Regions from separate parts of the Janthinobacterium sp. Ant5-2-1 genome, predicted to be linked through region 2. Evidence: predicted binding sites of a transcription regulator. Region 2 holds the regulator's gene; each other region holds the start of a gene.

Region 1 (6,706 bases), on a different contig from region 2:
CGAAACAATATCACGACTTGAAATGTCGCACAGGCCGTCCGTTTGTCCCGGATTGCATATTTGCAAGCCGGATAGAGCCATCTGTTGGACAACGCACGTATTTACAAGAGCTCGCTTACCGTGAAAATACCCGTTTAAGCGATCGTTAAGTCTTAATCCAGTTTCACCGAGTCCATGAAGGTGTCGATGGTGTCACGCGACAGCTTGCTTTCTTCACCGAGAATGATGATCTGGAAGATGCGTTTGTCCTGCGCCACAAAACGCCCGACCAGCAAGACAGGCTTGCCTTGCTGTGTGCCTTTGGCCTCGATGCTGAGCGAACTGCGCTGGTGCGTTCCCGCAGCCGTGCTGCTGGCCGCCGATGCCGATTTTTCGCTGCGCACGGTGCCGTTGATATTTTTCAACAGGGCAGTCTGCATGGCGGGCAGGGCCGCTTGCGCCTGTTCTGCGCTGTCGAGCACGGCGCTGCCGATGGCGAAGGTATTGCCATCGACTTCGCTGGCCGTCATGGTCAGGCTGACTTTCTTGCCATCGAGATCGATCTCGCGTGTTAGCACGGCCGGCTTGCCTGGAAACAGGGCCGTGAACTGGGCGTCGGGGCTGCGATAGTCGCGCCAGTCGAACTTCGGACTGCAGGCGGACAGGACGCTGGCGGCCGCGAGCGTAGCTAGAAAGAGGGCAAGTGATGGTTTTTTCATCAGCAGATGGTAGCAGCGCCGCCGATCAGGCGCAATCGCGCACGTGTGGGGCCACCGGCCGGCTCATATTTCACGCAGCACGCGCCGGTACTGGATCGCTTCGGCGACATGCGCTTGCGTGATGCCGGGGCTGCCCGCCAGGTCCGCGATGCTGCGCGCTACGCGCAGTACCCGGTGATACGTGCGCGCCGACCAATGCAATCGCGCCATGGCGCCATGCAGCAGCTGTTCTCCATGCGTTTCCAGACGACAATGCTGTTCGATTTCCGTGCTGCTCAGGCGCTGGTTCCCTTTGCCCTGGCGTGCCAGCTGCAGGGCAAAGGCTGCCGCCACCCGCGTGGCGATGGCTTGCGTGCTTTCGTCGGCGCCTGCGTGCCGGCCCAGCGCTGCGGGCGGCATGGCGGCCACTTCAATTTGCAAGTCGATACGGTCGAGTAGCGGGCCGGACAGGCGGCTGTGATAGCGCAGCACGGCGTCCGGCGTACAGCGGCAACGGCCCGAAGCGTGGCCCAGATAGCCGCATGGGCAGGGATTCATGGCGGCGATCAGCTGAAAGCGGGCAGGAAACTCGGCCTGGTGGGCCGCGCGTGAAATGCTGATCACGCCCGATTCCATGGGCTGGCGCAAGACATCGAGTACCCGGCGCTGGAATTCGGCGATTTCATCGAGAAACAGCACACCGCAGTGTGCCAGCGAGATTTCTCCCGGGCGCGGCACGTTGCCGCCGCCCACCAAGGCCACGCCGGACGCCGTTTGGTGCGGGGCGCGATAGGGACGCCGTTTCCAGTGTTCCACCTTGAAGTGCCCGCCCAGCGAATGCACGGCCGCCGATTCCAGCGCTTCTTCATCGCTCATGGGCGGCAGCACGCCGGGGAAGCGGCTGGCCAGCATGGTCTTGCCCGCACCCGGTGGCCCTACCATCAAGACGTTATGGCCGCCCGCGGCTGCCACTTCCAGTGCGCGTCGCGCCTGCTGCTGTCCTTGCACGTCGGCAAAGTCGGGATACGCAAAAGCGGAGACAGCCAACATGGGCTGATGGCGTTGCAGGGCCGTGTGGCTGGCGTGCGCGGCAAAATGCGCGCAGACCTCGAGCAGGCTGTGGGCGGGGTAGATGCAGGCGTCGCGGACGAGCGCCGCCTCGTCCGCGTTCGCCTGCGGCAAGATGAAGGCGCGTGGCGCGCCCGGCTGGCTGCGCTGCATGGCAAAGGTCATGGCCAGGGCGCCGCGGATGGGGCGCAACTGGCCCGACAGCGACAGTTCGCCCGCGAATTCGTAGTGGTGTAATTGGTCGCCCGGCAACTGGCCGGAGGCGGCCAGGATGCCCAGCGCGATGGGCAGGTCGAAGCGCCCCGATTCCTTGGGCAAATCCGCCGGCGCCAGGTTGGCCGTGATGCGCCGCGCCGGCATGTCAAAGCCGCAGTTTTGCAGCGCGGCACGGACGCGGTCGCGCGATTCCTTCACTTCCGTATCCGGCAGGCCGACAATCGTAAACGAAGGCAAACCATTGGCAAGGTGGACTTCGACACTTACCTCGGGCGCTTCCATGCCGGCCAGGGCGCGGCTTTTCAGGACGGCCAGACTCATCAGACTCCCCTGTGGCGCGGGCGCGGGCAGGATCAGTCTAGCGCGTGAAGCGCCGTCAGGCTTGAGCTATGCCAGCAAGGCCGTCAATAACGGGACCTGGCTGGCGTCACCTTACGCCTTGGATTCGTTCAGGCGCGTTTCCAGTTCGATCAGGCGCAATTCCAGTGCGTCCAGTTTGGCGCGGGTCTTGGCCAGCACTTGCGCCTGGATATCGAATTCCTCACGCGTGACGAGATCGAGGCGGGCGAAGCCCTGGGTCATCATCGATTTGACGTTTTTCTCGATATCCTTGGCAGGCGAGTTTTCGATGGCTTGATGGATCTTGCCTTGCAAGTCGTTAAAGAAGGTATTCATGTCCATGGTCAGTCCTTTTATGGTGCGGCCTGTGCATCGCACCATTGCGGTGCACAGCGGCGTTAATCTGGTGCGAAACTGGGCAAATTCACAATGCTTTAGCAGCCCGTACCCGCATGCCCACAGGCTTGCAGGGTATGTATGGCCGGAAACGCACCTGTCAAGGTGGCAATGGAGCTGGCACGTATTCTGCTAAAGAAGGTATGAACGCTTTGTGATCTCCAGCCAAGATTTTAAACCTCAACCGCTTTAAAAGTTCAATAAAAGGGAATCGCCATGAAGAATCTGTCCAAGAACATGACTTTAGCTGCAGCGTTGTCGCTGGCCATGACCGCCTTGTGCGGTAGCGCCATGGCCCAGGATGCAGTGGCGGCGCCTGCTGCAGCCGAAGCCGTACCTGATAACGTGGTGAGCTACAACGTGGCGCTGACCAGCGACTACCGCTACCGTGGCATTTCGCAAAGCCGCTTGAAACCGGCCGTCAGTGGCGGCGCCGACTATACCCATAACCCGACGGGCCTGTACGTGGGAACTTGGTTGTCGAGCATCAAATGGATCAAGGACGGCGGCGGCGATACCAATCTGGAATGGGATGTGTACGGCGGCAAGCGTGGCGAGATCAGCAAGAATGTTACCTATGATGTGGGCGGCCTGTACTACTTCTATCCCTCGAATGGGCTGAGCACCAATGCGAATACCTTTGAACTGTATGGCCAGCTCGGTTATGGCCCGCTGTACATCAAGTACTCGCACTCGACGACCAATCTGTTTGGCGTCGCCGACAGCAAGAACAGTGGCTATCTTGACGTGGGCGGCAACTTCGACATGATCGACGGCTACATCATGAACGTGCATGTGGGCCGCCAGAAAGTCGAGCACAACGATTCCCTCAGCTATAACGATGTCAAGATCGGCGTGACCAAGGACTTCGGCATGGCGACCGTTTCTCTCGCCGCCGTGAAGGCCAACATTTCGTCGCTGGCACCGAATGGCAAGAATCTGGCGAAATCCGGTCTCGTGCTGACCGTATCCAAAACCTTTTAAGCGAGACTGCCATGAAAATGATTACTGCAATCATTAAACCGTTCAAACTGGACGAAGTACGCGAAGCTTTGTCGGCTATCAATGTGCAAGGCATTACCGTCACGGAAGTCAAGGGTTTCGGCCGCCAGAAAGGGCACACGGAACTCTACCGTGGCGCCGAGTATGTCGTCGATTTCTTGCCAAAAACCAAAATCGAAGCGGCTGTCGATGACGCCATTGTCGACCAGGCCATCGAAGCGATCGAAGGCGCCGCGCGTACCGGTAAAATCGGCGATGGCAAGATTTTCGTCTACAACCTGGAACAGGTCATCCGCATCCGTACCGGCGAAACCGGCAACGAAGCGCTCTAAGGGGAATATTGATGCGTAAAAATATAACAAAATTGCTAGCTGGGTTTGCCTGTCTGTGTGCGTTCGGCGTCGCCGCGCCGAGCTTTGCCGATGCCCCCGCCAAGACGGAGGCTGCCACGACGTCGGCCGTCGCCGCTCCTGCCGTCACCCCGGTGCCTGACGCAGCAGCTCCGGCCGCCGCCGCTCCGGCCCCGGCCGCTGCCGCGCCAGCCGCCGCGCCCGTCGCCAACAAGGGCGATACCAGCTTCATGATGATCAGCACCTTGCTGGTGATCTTGATGACCATCCCCGGCCTGGCCCTGTTCTACGGCGGCCTGGTGCGTTCGAAAAACATGCTGTCGGTGCTGATGCAAGTGTTCATGGTGTTCGCGCTGGTCATCGTGTTGTGGTGCATCTATGGCTACTCGATCGCTTTCACGGAAAAAACCGCCTTCTTCGGTGGCTTCGACCGCCTGTTCCTGAACGGTATCTGGGATCCGGCCAAGGGCACGTTTGCCGCCGCCGCGACCTTCAGCAAGGGCGTCGTCATTCCCGAGTTCGTCTTTGTCGCTTTCCAGGGCACGTTTGCCGCCATCACCTGCGCACTGATCGTCGGCGCCTTTGCCGAGCGCGCCAAATTTTCCGCCGTGCTGGCGTTCGTCGTGCTGTGGTTCACGTTCGCCTACCTGCCAGCGGCCCACATGGTATGGTTCTGGACCGGTCCTGACCTGATCACCAACGCCGCCACCTCGGCCAGCGAAGCCCTGAAGGCTGGCTGGATCTGGCAAAAAGGCGCGCTGGACTTCGCCGGAGGCACCGTGGTGCACATCAACGCCGCCGTCGCCGGCCTGGTGGGTGCGATCATGATCGGCAAGCGCGTCGGTTACGGCCGCGAATCGATGGCGCCGCACTCGCTGACGATGACCATGATCGGCGCGTCGTTGCTGTGGGTGGGCTGGTTCGGTTTCAATGCCGGTTCCTCGCTGGAAGCGGGCGACGTGGCTGCCCTGGCTTTCGTCAACACCTTGTTGGCCACTGCCGCCGCCACCCTGTCGTGGGTATTTGGCGAGTGGATCAGCAAAGGCAAGCCATCGATGCTCGGTGGCGCCTCGGGTGCAGTGGCCGGCCTGGTGGCGATCACCCCGGCGGCCGGCTTTGTCGGCCCGATGGGCGGCCTGGTCATCGGCTTGCTGGCCGGTGTCGTCTGCCTGTGGGGCGTGAATGGCCTGAAACGCCTGATCGGCGCCGACGATTCGCTCGACGTGTTCGGCGTGCATGGCGTGGGCGGTATCCTGGGTGCCTTGCTGACGGGCGTGTTTGCTGCACCACAACTGGGCGGGCAGGGCATCTTCGACTATGTCACTAACAAGATGTCGGCGGATCCCTACTCGATCGGCCATCAGGTGTGGGTGCAGGCGCAAGCGGTCGGCACCACCATCCTCTGGTCGGCCATCGTTTCCGTCATCGCTTATAAACTGGTCGACATCGTCATCGGCCTGCGCGTACCGGAAGAAGAAGAGCGCGAAGGCCTCGATATCACGAGCCATGGCGAGCAAGCGTATCATGGTTAAATAATCACTATCTGGCATGCCAGCGCCCCGGCGCGGCATGTCCGGTTGGAAAAGGCGCCTCATTGAGGTGCCTTTTTTTCGTTGTGGGAATGTAAAAGGTCTTTAAAACAAGGCTTTTGCCCCGATTTGGGGTACTTACACGGTAATATAGTCGGCAGTTCTGTGTGCTTTTTTGAATACTGCACATAATTTAAGGATGTAACTATGGTTCCCCATCTCGTCACGGCCCTGACCGGACCGCTGCTCGACCTCGAAAAAAAGATTCTGGCCGCGACGCCGGCCATTGAGCGCTGGTTTCGCATGGAGTGGCAAGAGCACACGCCGCCTTTCTATTGCTCGGTAGACTTGCGTAACGCCGGCTACAAGCTGGCGCCCGTCGATACCAATCTGTTCCCTGGCGGTTTCCATAACCTGGCCACGGAAATGCTGCCCCTGTCCGTGCAAGCGGCCATGGCCGCCATCGACAAGTATTGCCCGGACGCCCGCAACCTGCTGATCGTGCCGGAATTGCACAACACCACGCCGCAGTACTTGCAGAACGTGGCGCGCCTGATGCAAATCTTCCGCCAGACGGGCCTGCACGTGCGCTTCGGTTCCTGGTCGCCCGAGATTACCCAGCCGACACCGCTTGCCCTGCCGGACGGCAATATGCTCGTCATCGAGCCGTTGGTGCGCCTGAACAACGGCCGTCGCCTGGGTTTGAAGGATTTCGACCCGTGCACGATTCTGCTGAATAACGACTTGTCGGACGGTATCCCCGATATCTTGCAAAATATTCATGAGCAAAGCCTGTTGCCACCCTTGCATGCGGGCTGGGCCCTGCGCCGCAAGAGCAACCACTACACGGCCTACGATGAAGTGGTGAAAAAATTCGGCAAGATGATCGATGTCGACCCGTGGATGCTCAACCCCTTCCACGCCAAGTGCAGCGACGTCAATTTCCAGGAAGGCGAGGGCGAAGATGCGCTGGCCGCCAGCGTCGACGTGCTGCTGGCCAAGATCCGCAAGAAATACAAGGAATACGGCATCAAGGAAAAGCCGTTTGTCATCGTCAAGCCCGATGCGGGCACGTATGGCACGGGCATCATGACGGTGCGCGACGCGAGCGAAGTGCGCGACTTGTCGC
Region 2 (6,706 bases):
AGCGCGTGCAGGATTTCACGCAAGTGGCGATCCGCGATGTCATGCATGCGCAGCCGCGCAGCATCGCGCCCGAGCGCCTGGCCGTCGATGCCGTGGCCGTGATGGAGCAGTTCCGCATCAACCAGATGCTGGTCGTCGACGCCGACGGCAAGCTGGTGGGCGCGCTGCATATCCATGATCTGACGCAAGCGAAGGTGATCTGATGGACAGCGTAGCGGACAACCTGGCGCGCGCGGCCAAGGTCAAACTGATGATCTTTGACGTCGATGGCGTGCTCACCGACGGCAGCCTGCATTTCGGCCCGGACGGCGAGATGATGAAAACGTTTAATGTGTATGATGGCCTGGGCATCAAGCTGCTGCAGGAATCGGGCGTGCAGACGGCCATCATCAGCGCGCGCCGCTCGGCCATCACGGCGCGCCGCGCGCAGGACCTGGGCATTACCCATGTGCACCAGGGCGGCCACGACAAGCTGACGCCGTTTCGCGAACTGCTGGCGCTGACGGGCTTGACGGAAGAGCAATGCGGCTATATCGGCGACGACGTCATCGATGCACCCATCCTGAAGCGCGTGGGTTTTGCCGTCAGCGTGCCGGGCGGGCGCCCGGAAGCGCAGGACCTGGCGCACCATGTGACGCAGGCCGGCGGCGGCCGCGGCGCCGTGCGCGAGATCTGCGAATTCCTGCTGCGCGCCCAGGACAACTATGCGCGCGTCATGGCGCCGTTCCTGGAGTGAGGCGCGCCTTGCCGCCAGTGATATTGGAAAGAGTGAAACCCTATGCGTAAGCCAGGAGGCGCCCATCGCTGGCGCACGATTTTTACCCTGCTGGGCGCGGTTGTTGTCGCGCTGGGCAGCTTTTGGCTGCTCGAAGTGATGAACAAGAACAGCCAGGACATCAAGGCCAGCAAGCATCTGGATGAGCCTGACTATTTCATCACCAATTTCAGCCTGGTGCGCATGGATTTGACGGGTAAGCCCAGCTATATCGTATCGGGCACCAAGCTTACGCATTATCCGGCCGACGATTCGTCCGATATCGACCAGCCCTTCGTGCGCAAGCTCACGCCCGGCATGCCGCCGTTGAACATGAACGCGGAACTGGCGCATATCGACCAGGACAATACCCGGTTGCAATTGCACCGCAAGGTCGTGATCGACCGCGTGGCCAGTCCGAAGGCGCAGAACCTGACGGTCAAGACGGAAGCGCTGACGGTGTTTCCGGACGAGGAAAGAATGGAAACGGACGTGCCTGTCGATATCCTGACGGGCACCTCGCGCCTCAATGGCATCGGCATGAAAGCCAATAACGCCACCGGCGAGGTGGAAGTGCAGAATGCGCTGCGCATGGTCCTCCCGCCGAAACCGCGCCCGGCCGCGGCGGCAAAATGACAGAATGAAACAAGGAAACCATACTATGAAGAACATCTTGCTGTTGACCGTATTTTCGCTGGCCATCATGGGCGTGGCGCATGCCGAGAAGGCCGATTCCGAGAAGGAAGCCGTCATCACGGCACGCAGCGGCCACGTCGATGACGTCAAGCAGGTGCGTACCCTGACGGGCGACGTCGTGCTGGTGAAAGGCACCCTGACCATGAAGGCGGGCCGGGCCCTGATCACGGAAGACCCGCAAGGCTACCAGTTCATCACCTTCTGGGCCGATCCCGGCAAGCTGGCCACCTTCCGCCAGAAGCGCGATGGCGCTGGCGACCTGTGGGTCGAAGGCGAAGCGGAGCGCGTGGAATACGACAACAAGACGGAAGTGGTGAAACTGTTTTCCCGGGCCAAGCTGACGCGCCTGGAAGGCACGAAAGTAACCGACGTGGCCAATGGCGCCTTCATCTCGTATGACAGCCGCAAGGAAGTGTTTGCGATGGAAAACTCCAACAGCGGCACCAGCACCCCCGATGGCGGCAGCGTGCGCATGGTGATCCAGCCGAAGACCAAGGCGCCGGCGGCGGAGAAAGCGCCGGCCACGCCTGCGCCAGGAAAGAAATAATGGACAATACTCGTTGCGGCAGCACCCTGATCGTTCGCGGTCTGCAAAAAACCTATGGCAAGCGGCAAGTCGTGCATGATGTTTCGCTGCAAGTCGAATGCGGCGAAGTGGTGGGTTTGCTGGGCCCGAACGGCGCCGGCAAGACCACCTCGTTCTACATGATCGTCGGCCTGGTGCCGTCGGACGGCGGCAGCATCGATATCAGCGGCGTGGACATTTCCAGCCTGCCGATCCACCGCCGCGCGCAGATGGGTCTGTCCTATCTGCCGCAGGAAGCGTCCGTGTTCCGCAAGCTGACGGTGGAAGACAATATCCGCGCCGTGCTGGAAATCCAGACCGTCGAAGGCCGCCCCCTGAAGAAGGCCGAGATCGAGGAGCGCCTGGATAAACTGCTGGCCGACTTGCAGATTGAAAAGCTGCGCGAGAACCAGGCCCTGTCCCTGTCGGGTGGCGAGCGCCGCCGTGTGGAAATCGCCCGCGCGCTGGCCACCGATCCCCGTTTCGTGTTGCTCGACGAGCCGTTCGCCGGCGTCGATCCGATCGCCGTGATCGAGATCCAGCGCATCGTGCGCTTCTTGAAGGAGCGCAATATCGGCGTGCTGATCACCGATCATAATGTGCGCGAGACGCTGGGTATTTGCGACCGTGCCTATATCATCAACCAGGGCTCGGTACTGGCGTCGGGACGCCCCGACGACATCATCGCGAACGAGTCGGTACGCCGGGTCTATCTGGGCGAACACTTCCGCATGTAAGCCAATGAAACAATCATTGCAGCTGCGCACTTCGCAGCACCTGGCACTGACGCCGCAGTTGCAGCAATCGATACGCCTGTTGCAATTGTCTACCCTGGAATTGCACCAGGAACTAGAGCAACTGCTGACGGATAATCCCCTGCTCGAGCGCCTCGACGATCCGCTCGACCGCTCCTTGCGCCTGCTGTCCGACGGGGCCTTGAGTTCCACGGCCGCACCGGCCGAAGCGCCGCCCCAGCCGCCAGGCCAGGAAGCGCCCGCGGCGCCGGCCGAAGCGGAAACCTTTGACGGCGAGGCGGGCGAGGGGCCAGCTGCCGTGGATGGCGGTGACAGCGACTGGAGCGAGGCGAGCCGGGGCAAGGCGCCCGACGACGAAGATTCGCGCCCGCAACTGGAAGCCCATCACTGCACCCTGCGCGAACACCTGATGGAACAGATGCGCGTGACGGTGCTCGAATTGCGCGACCGCGCGCTGGTCGAGCTGATCATCGACGCGCTCGACGACAATGGCTACCTGGAAGAGTCGCTCGACGACATTCTGGCGCGCCTGCCGGAAGAGCTGGAAATCGACGCCGACGAGATGCGCACGGCCTTGTCGCTGCTGCAAAGTTTCGATCCGCCCGGCGTGGGCGCGCGCAATGCGTCCGAATGCCTGGCGCTGCAGATCAAGCGCTTGCCGCACATCGCCATGGTGACGCGGCGCATGGCCCTCGTCATCGTGGAAAAGCACCTGGCCTGGTTTGCCCAGCGCGATTTCAACAAGCTGAAAAAAGCCCTCGATTGCGACGATGAAGACTTGCGCGAAGCGCAGACGGTGATTCGCCAGTGCAATCCGCATCCGGGCGCCGTGTTCGCCTCGGACGTGTCCGATTACGTGGTGCCCGACGTCGTCGTCAAGCGCGCGCGCAATGGCTGGCAAGTCACCTTGAACAACGATGTGATGCCGCGCCTGCGCGTCAACGCCATGTATGCCAACCTGCTCAAGCAGGGCAAGGGCGAGGGCGCCATGGGCGCACAGTTGCAGGAAGCCAAGTGGCTGATCAAGAATATGCGCCAGCGCTTCGACACGATCCTGCGCGTGGCACAGGCGATAGTAGAAAGACAAAAGAACTTTTTCTCGCACGGGGCCGTTGCCATGCGCCCCCTTGTGCTCCGTGAAATAGCTGATACACTGGGTTTACACGAGAGTACTATCTCGCGGGTAACAACTCAAAAGTACATGCTGACCCCGCACGGCATGTTCGAGTTGAAATATTTCTTTGGTAGCCACGTCGCCACCGAAGCGGGGGGCGAAGCGTCATCGACGGCGATACGGGCATTGATCGTGCAACTGACAGGAGCAGAAGACCCTAAAAATCCTTTATCCGACAGTAAGATTGCGGACATGCTGGGGGAACAAGGCATGGTGATTGCGCGACGTACTGTTGCCAAATACCGGGAAGCGTTGAAAATTCCGCCAGTGAGCCTGCGTAAGTGTTTGTAAGTTTTTTTCGGTTCCTCTGCGGGCCGGATAGGATGGACCGCACGAACCCGATCATCTTTAGGAGTGTGTATGAATCTCACCATCAGCGGACATCATCTCGAAGTGACACCAGCCATCCGTGAATACGTACAAACGAAGCTGGAACGCGTGAAACGTCATTTCGATCAAGTTATCGATATCGCCGTGATTCTGACCGTGGATAACCTCAAAGAGAAAGAAAAACGTCAAAAGGCCGAAGTCAACCTGCGTTTAAGTGGCAAAACCGTCTATGTGGAAAGCCTGGCGCAAGACCTGTATGCCGCGATCGATGCCCTGATCGACAAGCTCGATAGGCAAGTGATGAAATACAAAACCAAAGTGCAAGGGCACGGTAAAGAGGCGATCAAGCATCTGCCAGACAACTCCGAGGAAGACGCCGTCGTCGCCGTTTAAGGCCACCCGCTTCCAGCAGTTGTGATCAACTAAGGGCGCACATCTTGCGCCCTTTTTTGCGCCCGTACCTTTTGAACGCAATGTTCCCCGCACAGGGGCTAGAATGTTTGCACTTTCACTTCTTTCCTGCCTGCCATGAGCGACTTCGTCCAGACCTCCATCCGCAACCGCACGGGGCACATCGTGCTCGACCGCCCGAAAGCCTTGAATTCCCTGTCGCTGGAGATGGTGCGCGCCCTGAGCGCGGCCCTGCTGGCCTGGCGCGACGACCCGCAGGTGGACGCAGTGGTGATCCGTTCCAGCAGCGAAAAAGCGCTGTGCGCCGGCGGCGACATCCGTTTCTTTTACGATGCGGGCCTGGCCACGCCGCAAGGCGGCAGCGCCTTGCTGGAAGATTTCTTTACGGAAGAATACGCTTTAAATCATTTGATTCATTTCTATCCGAAACCGTATATCGCCGTGATGGATGGCGTGGTGATGGGCGGCGGCATGGGCGTGGCACAAGCCGGGCCCGGCAACCGCCTGCGCATCGTGACGGGCCGCACGCGCATGGCCATGCCGGAAGTCAATATCGGTTTGTTTCCCGACGTGGGCGGCAGTTATTTCCTGTCCCGCCTGGCAGGCCAGCTGGGCCTGTATTTGGGCTTGACGGGCTTGACGATCAGCGCGGCCGACGCCCTGTACACGGACCTGGCCGATGTCTACCTGCCCGAGGCGCAGATGGGGGCGCTGCTGGCCCTGTTCGAGTCGACGCCGGGCGAGGCCTTGCCGGTGGCCATCAAGGCCCTGGCCGCGCCGTTTCAGGCACAGGCAGGCGTTTCCTCGCTGGCGGCGGCGCGCGCGGCGCTGGACCGCCATTTCGGCGCCGGCTCCGTGGCGGCCATCATGGCCTCGCTGGCGCAGGACGACAGCGCGTTCGCCGCCAAGGCGCTGGCGGCCATGCGCCTGCGTTCGCCCTTGATGATGTCGGTGACCCTGGAATTGCTGCAGCGGGGGGCTCACCTGGGCGTGGCCGATTGCCTGCGTCTGGAGCGCACGGTGGTGCGCCACAATTTCGAGCATGGCGAAGTGCTCGAGGGCGTGCGCGCGCTGGTGGTCGACAAGGACAATGCGCCGCGCTGGAATCCATCAACCCTGGACGAGGTCGACGCGGCCATGGTGGCGCGCTTCTTTGCGCCCGTCTGGCCGGCCCAAGCGCATCCGCTGCGCCACTTGAATTAACTAGCTACGCTCGCGGTGGCGCAGCACGACCCGTTCATTCGGGCCGAAGTATTGCGCCAGCCGTTCCGCCATGTACACGGAGCGGTGCTGGCCGCCCGTGCAACCGAGCGCCACCGTCAGGTAGCTGCGGTTGTCGGACTTGAATGACGGCAGCCATTTTTCGATGAAGGTGCGGATGTCGGCCAGTAGTTCCAGTGCGCTTGGCTGCGCGTCGAGAAAGGCGATCACGGGCGCGTCGCGGCCGTCGAGCGGGCGCAGCGCCAGGTCATAATAAGGATTGGGCAAGGCCCGCACGTCGAAGACGAAATCGGCATCCAGCGGCACGCCCAGCTTGAAGGCGAACGATTCGAAGAACAGGGTCAGCGGCGCGCGTTCGGAGGCGATCATATCCTTGATCCAGGCGCGCAATTTGTTGGCGCTCAGTTCCGACGTGTCGATCACGTGGCCCAGCTGTTCGATGGCCGACAGGCGTTCGCGCTCTTCCGAAATGCACTCGATCAGGGTGCGGCGGCTGGCCGGATTCTGGTTCGGGCGCAATTCATGCGACAGCGGATGGCTGCGCCGCGTTTCCGAGAAGCGCGCCACCAGCGAATGCGTGGTGGCCGTCAAAAACATGACCTTGACGTCGTGCCCCTGGTCTCGCAGCAGCGCCACATTGTGCGGCAAGCTGACGAGCGACTCGGCGCTGCGCGCATCGACGGCGACGGCCAGTTGCGGTGTACCTTCGTCGAGCAGGGTTTGCACCAGGCTGGGCAGCAAGGCCGGTGGCAGGTTGTCGACACAATAGTAGCCGGTATCTTCCAGCACATTGAGCGCGA
Region 3 (6,706 bases), on a different contig from region 2:
CCTGGAAATTGTGAATGGCAACGGCGTGCCCGGCCTGGCCGCCGCGCTGGCGCGCAGCCTGGCCGGTGCTCCCGTGCAGGTGGTGCGCCTGGCCAATGAAACCAGCTTCCAGGTGGCGCGCACGCGCGTCGAATACCGGCCCGCGCAGGAGCAGGCGGCGCGTCAGCTGGCCCGCCAGCTTGGCGCACAGGCGCGTACCCAGGTGCAGATCCAGGCTGCCGACTGCCCCGCCAGCGAGCTGCGCCTGGTACTGGGGCGCGACCTGAGCGACCCCGCCATGCTGCACCGCTATTATCTGCAGCAATTGCAACTGGCGCGCCGGGCGCTGGCGCGGCTCGGCTAACACATCTCTGCCGGCATAAAAAAAGCGGCGCCTTTGCGGGCGCCGCGTGTTTTTCATGCTGCGGATTATTTCGGCTGCCGGCGACGCGTAAAAGCCAGGGCTGCCAGTCCCGTGCCCAGCAGGAACAGGGTGCCCGGTTCCGGTACTTGCAAGGGTTCAATGACGACGATGTCGGTGCGCGTGGACTTGGAAAAGTTCAAGGTGTAGCTGCCGGCGGGCAGGGCGAAATTCGACGTCAGCGAAAACATCGCAAAGCCATTCGTGAAGGCGCGCCCGGTGGCCGGGTCGTTGGTGCCGGCCGTCATGTTCAGGCTGAAGGGATCGAGGCTGCCGACCGTATGGTTGCCATTGACGTCGCTGCCATTGTTGGCGTCGCCATCGGGAGCGAACTGGAAGATCACGCCATCGGCATTCGCGTTCGACAGGCAGCCCACGGGACTGGAAGTATTGCACGAGATATTGAAGATATCCATGATCGACACGCTCGACTTGTCACCCATCGTCGTCACGCTGGTGCGCAGGTCGCGCCGTCCCATGAAGTTGAAGGTGATGAAGCCGGCGCTCGACAGGGTCAGGTTGACGGAGCCGGTGAGCGTATCGCCTGCCGTGGCCGTGGCGGCGCCGACCGTGTCGCGCTGTGCTTCCGCAACGGCGCGCACGGTGGAGCCTCCATTGAGCATGTTGCCAAAGGCATGCGCGTCGCCACGTGCGAACTCCAGGGTGAAACTGGGGCTGGGTGCGTAGTTATTTTGCGGCAAGCCGCCGCAGCCGCCGCCCGAACACACTTGCAGCACGTCGGCGTTGGCGGCCGGGCCTGTATTGACGGCGCGCGGATTGACGGCCACGCCGCCCTCGAAGAAGGCGCTGTCGCTGGCATTGCGGTTGGCACCGGCCAGCGACAGCGCGCCGGCGCTGGTGGTGATGCGGAAAGAGTTCAATTCGTTGACGGCCAGGCCGTACGCGCCGGCCTGTGCCTGGCCGCTGGCAAGCAAGCTTGCCGCCGCCAGTGCACCCAGCCAACCCAGGGTCTTGCTTCGTGTGTGATCGACGTTCATCGCAGCCTCTTATCGTAGTCAGTCTCGGAAAATCCGGGGGATAAAAAATCCAGAATGGCTTGCCTGGATTCATCTCGTAGACAGTGATAAGCAGCTTGCGTGCCACACAAAAAAAGCATATTGAATCAAGGGCTTGCGTAAAGCGGACTGAGCCGACGGAAGCAAAGTGTAAGAAAGGCCGACGCCGCCTGGCGCGTGGCGGTGGCGCCGACGTCACGGCGCGCTAGGGCCCGCCGCGTCCGCCGACGGCGCCATACACCTGGCCCGTGGCGTAACTCGATTCCGGCGAGGCCAGCAATACATACACGGCCGCCAGTTCCGCTGGCTGCCCCGGACGTCCCACGGGTGTATCCTGGCCGAACGTGGGAATCTTGTCCGGTGATTGTCCGCCCGTCACTTGCAATGCCGTCCAGAAGGGGCCGGGCGCGACGGCATTGACGCGGATATTCTGTTTCGCCAGCTGCTTGGCCAGCCCCTTGGTAAAAATCATGATCGCGCCCTTGGTGGCGGCGTAATCGATGATGTTCTCGCCGGGATCGTAGGCATTCACGGAGGCGGTATTGATGATGCTGGCGCCGGCTGGCAGCAGGGGCACTGCCGCTTTCGTGATCCAGAACATGGCATAGACATTCGTCTTGAAGGTTTCGTCAAACTGCGCCGTGCTGATGTCGAGGATGGAGTCGCGCGAGAATTGTCGGCCCGCATTGTTGACCAGAATGTCCAGGCCACCCAGCTGGCGGGCCGCTTCGCTGACCAGGCGCTGGCAAAACGCCTCGCTTTTGATGTCGCCAGGGATGGCGACGGCCTTGCGTCCGGCCGCGCGGATCAGCTGCAGCACTTCCTGCGCATCGGGCTCTTCGGCCGGCAGGTAGTTGATGGCCACGTCGGCCCCTTCGCGCGCAAAGGCGATGGCCGCCGCCCGTCCGATGCCGGAATCGCCGCCCGTGATCAAGGCCTTGCGCCCCATCAGGCGCCCCGATCCCTTGTAACTGGTTTCGCCATGGTCGGGCCGGGGCTGCATGCGGCTGGCCAGGCCCGGCCACGGCTGCTGCTGGACGGGAAACGGCGGACGCGGATAGCCGGGCGCCAGCGGCCTGGGTCCGGCGGGCGCCGGCGCCTCCGCCGGCTGTGCAGCCGTGGGCACGGCCAAGGCGGCCAGCGCGCCGCCGGCCATACCTTCGACAAAGCTGCGGCGTGACTTGCTGAGTTTGGGATCATCCATGGCAGGACCTTTCAGGGACGCGGCAGACGGAGGGTTCAAGTACCGCGGTGATAGCCTAGGTGGCCACCCGAATTGCGTGCGCAACCGCAACCGATGCGCGCCACTTCCTCGTCTTCTGTCAGTTTCCAGTTGGTAATCGTCGTGTGCTGCCAGTCGATGTCGCTTTTCTTGACAGGCTTTACCGTCAGGGTGCGTGCTTCCGCATCCGTGTACTCCATCAATTCTTCGTCATCGGCGATGTCGAAATGGCGGTGGATCAGGGAAATGCCGAAGCGGTCGAGCGCGCCATAACGCTGCAGCACGTCGCGCAGTTCGCGAAAGCAGGCGAGGTCTTCAGGTAGCAGCGGATTAACGGCGGAAATATCGGCAACGGGCTGCCATTGCATGGCGTGGATGTTCAGGCTGTGCATGATGTCCTCCTTTGCCCCTTGTATCAAGCCCAGGCTGCCGGAGGGGCGCCGGCAGTCTGGCGGAACGCCCATCGTGGCCGCAAAGCCGCTACGGCGTTTGCGCCAGATCAAAGGTGCGGCACATTGCCTCTCGCCGATAATTGCCCGGTAAAATAGGCCATGGCAAACAAACCCCCCACCTTCCCCGGCGCACGCACGGGCCGCGGCCAGGTCCTGGCCGTGCTGCTGTCGAACCGCGACCAGTCCGGCGCCGAACCGCTGCAGGGCCGCGTCTCGCTGGCCGCCATCGTGAAAGCGCTGAAACGCAAATACCACTGGCCCATCGAGACGCACAGCTTTCCCGCCAACACGCAGGACGGCCGCGCCAGCTGGGCGACCGTCTACAGCTTGCCGGAAAAGGTCATCGAGACCGCGCTGGACAGCGGCGGCCGGGAGTGGCTGGAAAGCCGGGCAGTAGCCGGGCGGCGCTGAACGCGCCGCCTGCCTTGCTCGATTCCTTTATTCGAGCCGGAAGCCGACCTTGAGCGTGACCTGGAAGTGCGCCACCTTGCCGTCGACGATATGCCCGCGCGACTCGGTCACTTCATACCAGTCCATGTGCTTGACCGTCAGCGCCGCCTTGGCAATGGCATCGCGTATCGCCTGATCGCTGCTCTCGGTCGAAGTTCCCACCAGTTCGATCAGCTTGTAAGTGTGTGCGGACATGATATTTCCCCAGGTAGGCAAGCCAGACATCGGGAGCCTGCTTTGCGCAAGCACGTGCTCATCTTGCGCCTAAATGTGCTGATAGTCATTGCGCGGTGCAGCAATGCGTCATGCCAACTGTTTGTCTCTACGGCGATGGGTTGTAATGGTTGCGGTAGTGTCCCGCAGGCGGAGGAAAAGAAAAAAGGGCTACCAGCCGAAGCGGGTAACCCTTTGATTTCCTACTGAATTCTGGTGCCGACTGCCGGTTTCGAACTGGCCACCTGATGATTACAAATCAACTGCTCTACCAAATGAGCTAAGTCGGCAAAAACTGCGCGTTGCGAATTATACGCTATTTAATGCGTGTCAGGGTCGGACGGCCGCCTTTTTTTGGTGGCTCGTCGTCGCCGGGTGTGGCGTTGTCGCGTTGTTCGGGGGAGCTGGTCGGCACGGACGACAGGGTCGGGGCGCTGGCGGTCGGGGCGAGCACTGGCGGCGGGACGTCGGCGGAGGCGGGGCTGTCCGTCGGTTGCGCGTCGGGGTCATCGTTGCCCAGCACGGGCTCGAAGGCCATGCCCTGGCCGTTTTCGTTGGCGTAGATGGCCATCACGTTGTCGACCGGCACGTAGATTTCGCGCGAGACGCCGCCAAAGCGGGCGTGGAAGCGGATGGCGTCGTTGTCCATCTTCAGGCCGCTGGTGGCGCCGAAGCTGATGTTGAGCACGATTTCGCCCTTTTTCACGTATTCCATCGGTACCGTGGTGCGCGAATCGACTTTGACCGCGAGATAAGGCGTGTAGCCGCTGTCGGTGCACCACTCGTAGATGGCGCGCAGCATATAAGGTTTGGTTGAGATTTCAGACATGGTAGGCACTGTGAGGCGGGAGCGCCCCCGCAAGGCGGGCGCACCGGTAATTCAAAAGACTTGGCTCGCGCAAAAAACCGCTTTAACACGTGGCCCAAGATGTCCCGGCAAGCGTGGCTTGCCGGGAATATCTTAACGACGCATGACCTTCTCCGATGGCGTCAGCGCTTCGATATATGCTGGACGCGAGAAGATGCGTTCGGCGTATTTCATCAGCGGTGCAGCCGTCTTCGACAGTTCGATGCCATAGTGGTCCAGGCGCCACAGCAGCGGCGCGACAGCCACGTCGAGCATCGAGAATTCGTCGCCCAGCATGTACTTGTTTTTCAGGAACAGTGGCGCCAGGGTCGTCAGGCGGTCGCGGATTTCCGCGCGTGCCTTGTCGTGGGCCTTGTCGTTGCTCTTGGCGCGTTCGCTTTCCAGCACGTGCACGTGCACGAACAGTTCTTTTTCGAAATTGAACAGCATCAGGCGCGCTCGGGCACGCATCAGCGGATCGGCCGGCATCAGTTGCGGATGCGGGAAGCGCTCATCGATGTACTCGTTGATGATGTTCGATTCATACAGGATCAGTTCGCGTTCGACCAGGATAGGCACTTGGCCATACGGGTTCATGGTCGAAATGTCTTCCGGTTTGTTGAACAGGTCGACGTCGCGCACTTCGAAGTCCATGCCTTTTTCAAACAGACGCACCGGTAATTCAAAAGACGCAGATATCCCGGCAGGCGCGGCCTGCCGGGATTATCTTTAGCGGCGCATGACCTTTTCGGAAGGGGTCAATGCCTCGATATAGGCTGGACGCGAGAAGATGCGTTCGGCGTATTTCATCAGCGGTGCGGCCGTCTTCGACAGTTCGATGCCGTAGTGGTCCAGGCGCCACAGCAGCGGCGCGACAGCCACGTCGAGCATCGAGAATTCGTCGCCCAGCATGTACTTGTTTTTCAGGAACAGCGGCGCCAGGGTCGTCAGGCGGTCGCGGATTTCCGCGCGTGCCTTGTCGTGGGCCTTGTCGTTGCTCTTGGCGCGTTCGCTTTCCAGCACGTGCACGTGCACGAACAGTTCTTTTTCGAAATTGAACAGCATCAGGCGCGCGCGGGCACGCATCAGCGGATCGGCCGGCATCAGTTGCGGATGCGGGAAGCGCTCATCGATGTACTCGTTGATGATGTTCGATTCATACAGGATCAGTTCGCGTTCGACCAGGATAGGCACCTGGCCATACGGGTTCATGGTCGAAATATCTTCCGGCTTGTTGAACAGGTCGACGTCGCGCACTTCGAAGTCCATGCCTTTTTCAAACAGGACCAGGCGGCAGCGTTGCGAAAATGGGCAGGTTGTACCCGAATAGAGAACCATCATTTTTTATAGTTCCTTAGAAACAAAGGGGGTGAAGCCGCGAACGGCTCACCCCAGGTCGCTTGTCCACTCATGCGGACAACGCAGAAACAGGCATAAACCGGCCTATGGCCGGCGCCTCACTTATTTGACTTCCTTCCAGAACGACGCGTTAAGGCGCCATGCCAGCAGAGCAAAGACCGACAGGAACAGCAGCACCCACACGCCCAGGCGCTTGCGTGTTTGCTGTGCCGGTTCGGCCATCCACTCCATGTAGCCGACCAGGTCGGCTACCGCATTGTCATACTCGATCTTGTTCAACGTACCTGGCTTGACCTGCTCGAAGCCGGTAAATTTGTGGATCTTCTTGCCAGCTTCGTGCGGATCATTCTCTTCCACGAACTTGGCAGTCTGGACACCTTGCAATTCCCATAATACATGCGGCATGGCAACATTCGGCACGACCATGTTGTTCCAGCCGGTCGGACGAGTGTCGTCTTTATAGAACGTACGCAGGTAAGTATACAGGTAGTCGCCGCCTGTGCCAGCGGAAGATGATTTCGCGCGCGAAATTACCGACAAATCGGGCGGTACGACGCCAAAGAAGGCCTTGGCGTCCTGCGCTGCCAGGCTTGTCGTCATCAGGTCGCCCACTTTATCACTGGTAAACAACAAGTTCTGCTTGATCTGGTCTTCCGTCAAGCCCAGGTCGCGCAGGCGGTTGTAGCGCATCGACACGGCAGAGTGGCAATTCAAGCAATAGTTGACGAACAATTTGGCGCCATGCTG

Evidence for each region. The regulator sigma-54, encoded in region 2, starts transcription at its own class of promoters, with help from an activator protein. The targets are predictions, from matches to a motif close to TGGCANGNAANCTGCTTT.
Region 1: a site for sigma-54 is predicted at 2,815-2,832, ahead of ASN89_RS18385 (TorF family putative porin). Genes of this name have one in related genera too.
Region 3: a site for sigma-54 is predicted at 1,486-1,503, ahead of ASN89_RS24980 (EDSAP-1 family PEP-CTERM protein). Genes of this name have one in related genera too.

The regions. Positions count from the first base shown of each region.
Region 1 covers NZ_LNCE01000055.1:74,345-81,050, reverse strand. The annotation lists gene ASN89_RS18400 (hypothetical protein) at 153-698, opposite strand; gene ASN89_RS18395 (YifB family Mg chelatase-like AAA ATPase) at 762-2,282, opposite strand; gene ASN89_RS18390 (accessory factor UbiK family protein) at 2,394-2,642, opposite strand; gene ASN89_RS18385 (TorF family putative porin) at 2,913-3,680, shown strand; gene ASN89_RS18380 (P-II family nitrogen regulator) at 3,692-4,030, shown strand; gene ASN89_RS18375 (ammonium transporter) at 4,042-5,580, shown strand; gene gshA (glutamate--cysteine ligase) at 5,785-6,706, shown strand, end outside.
Region 2 covers NZ_LNCE01000035.1:71,163-77,868, forward strand. The annotation lists gene ASN89_RS12810 (KpsF/GutQ family sugar-phosphate isomerase) at 1-203, shown strand, start outside; gene ASN89_RS12815 (KdsC family phosphatase) at 203-736, shown strand; gene lptC (LPS export ABC transporter periplasmic protein LptC) at 779-1,390, shown strand; gene lptA (lipopolysaccharide transport periplasmic protein LptA) at 1,416-1,997, shown strand; gene lptB (LPS export ABC transporter ATP-binding protein) at 1,997-2,752, shown strand; gene ASN89_RS12835 (RNA polymerase factor sigma-54) at 2,757-4,235, shown strand; gene hpf (ribosome hibernation-promoting factor, HPF/YfiA family) at 4,305-4,667, shown strand; gene ASN89_RS12845 (enoyl-CoA hydratase/isomerase family protein) at 4,803-5,888, shown strand; gene rapZ (RNase adapter RapZ) at 5,889-6,706, opposite strand, start outside.
Region 3 covers NZ_LNCE01000106.1:76,516-83,221, reverse strand. The annotation lists gene ASN89_RS24985 (LytR C-terminal domain-containing protein) at 1-343, shown strand, start outside; gene ASN89_RS24980 (EDSAP-1 family PEP-CTERM protein) at 409-1,398, opposite strand; gene ASN89_RS24975 (SDR family oxidoreductase) at 1,622-2,620, opposite strand; gene ASN89_RS24970 (hypothetical protein) at 2,656-3,030, opposite strand; gene ASN89_RS24965 (hypothetical protein) at 3,190-3,501, shown strand; gene ASN89_RS24960 (dodecin) at 3,529-3,735, opposite strand; tRNA gene ASN89_RS24955 (tRNA-Thr) at 3,968-4,043, opposite strand; gene ASN89_RS24950 (ClpXP protease specificity-enhancing factor) at 4,070-4,582, opposite strand; gene ASN89_RS24945 (glutathione S-transferase N-terminal domain-containing protein) at 4,715-5,299, opposite strand; gene ASN89_RS24940 (glutathione S-transferase N-terminal domain-containing protein) at 5,330-5,941, opposite strand; gene ASN89_RS24935 (cytochrome c1) at 6,062-6,706, opposite strand, start outside.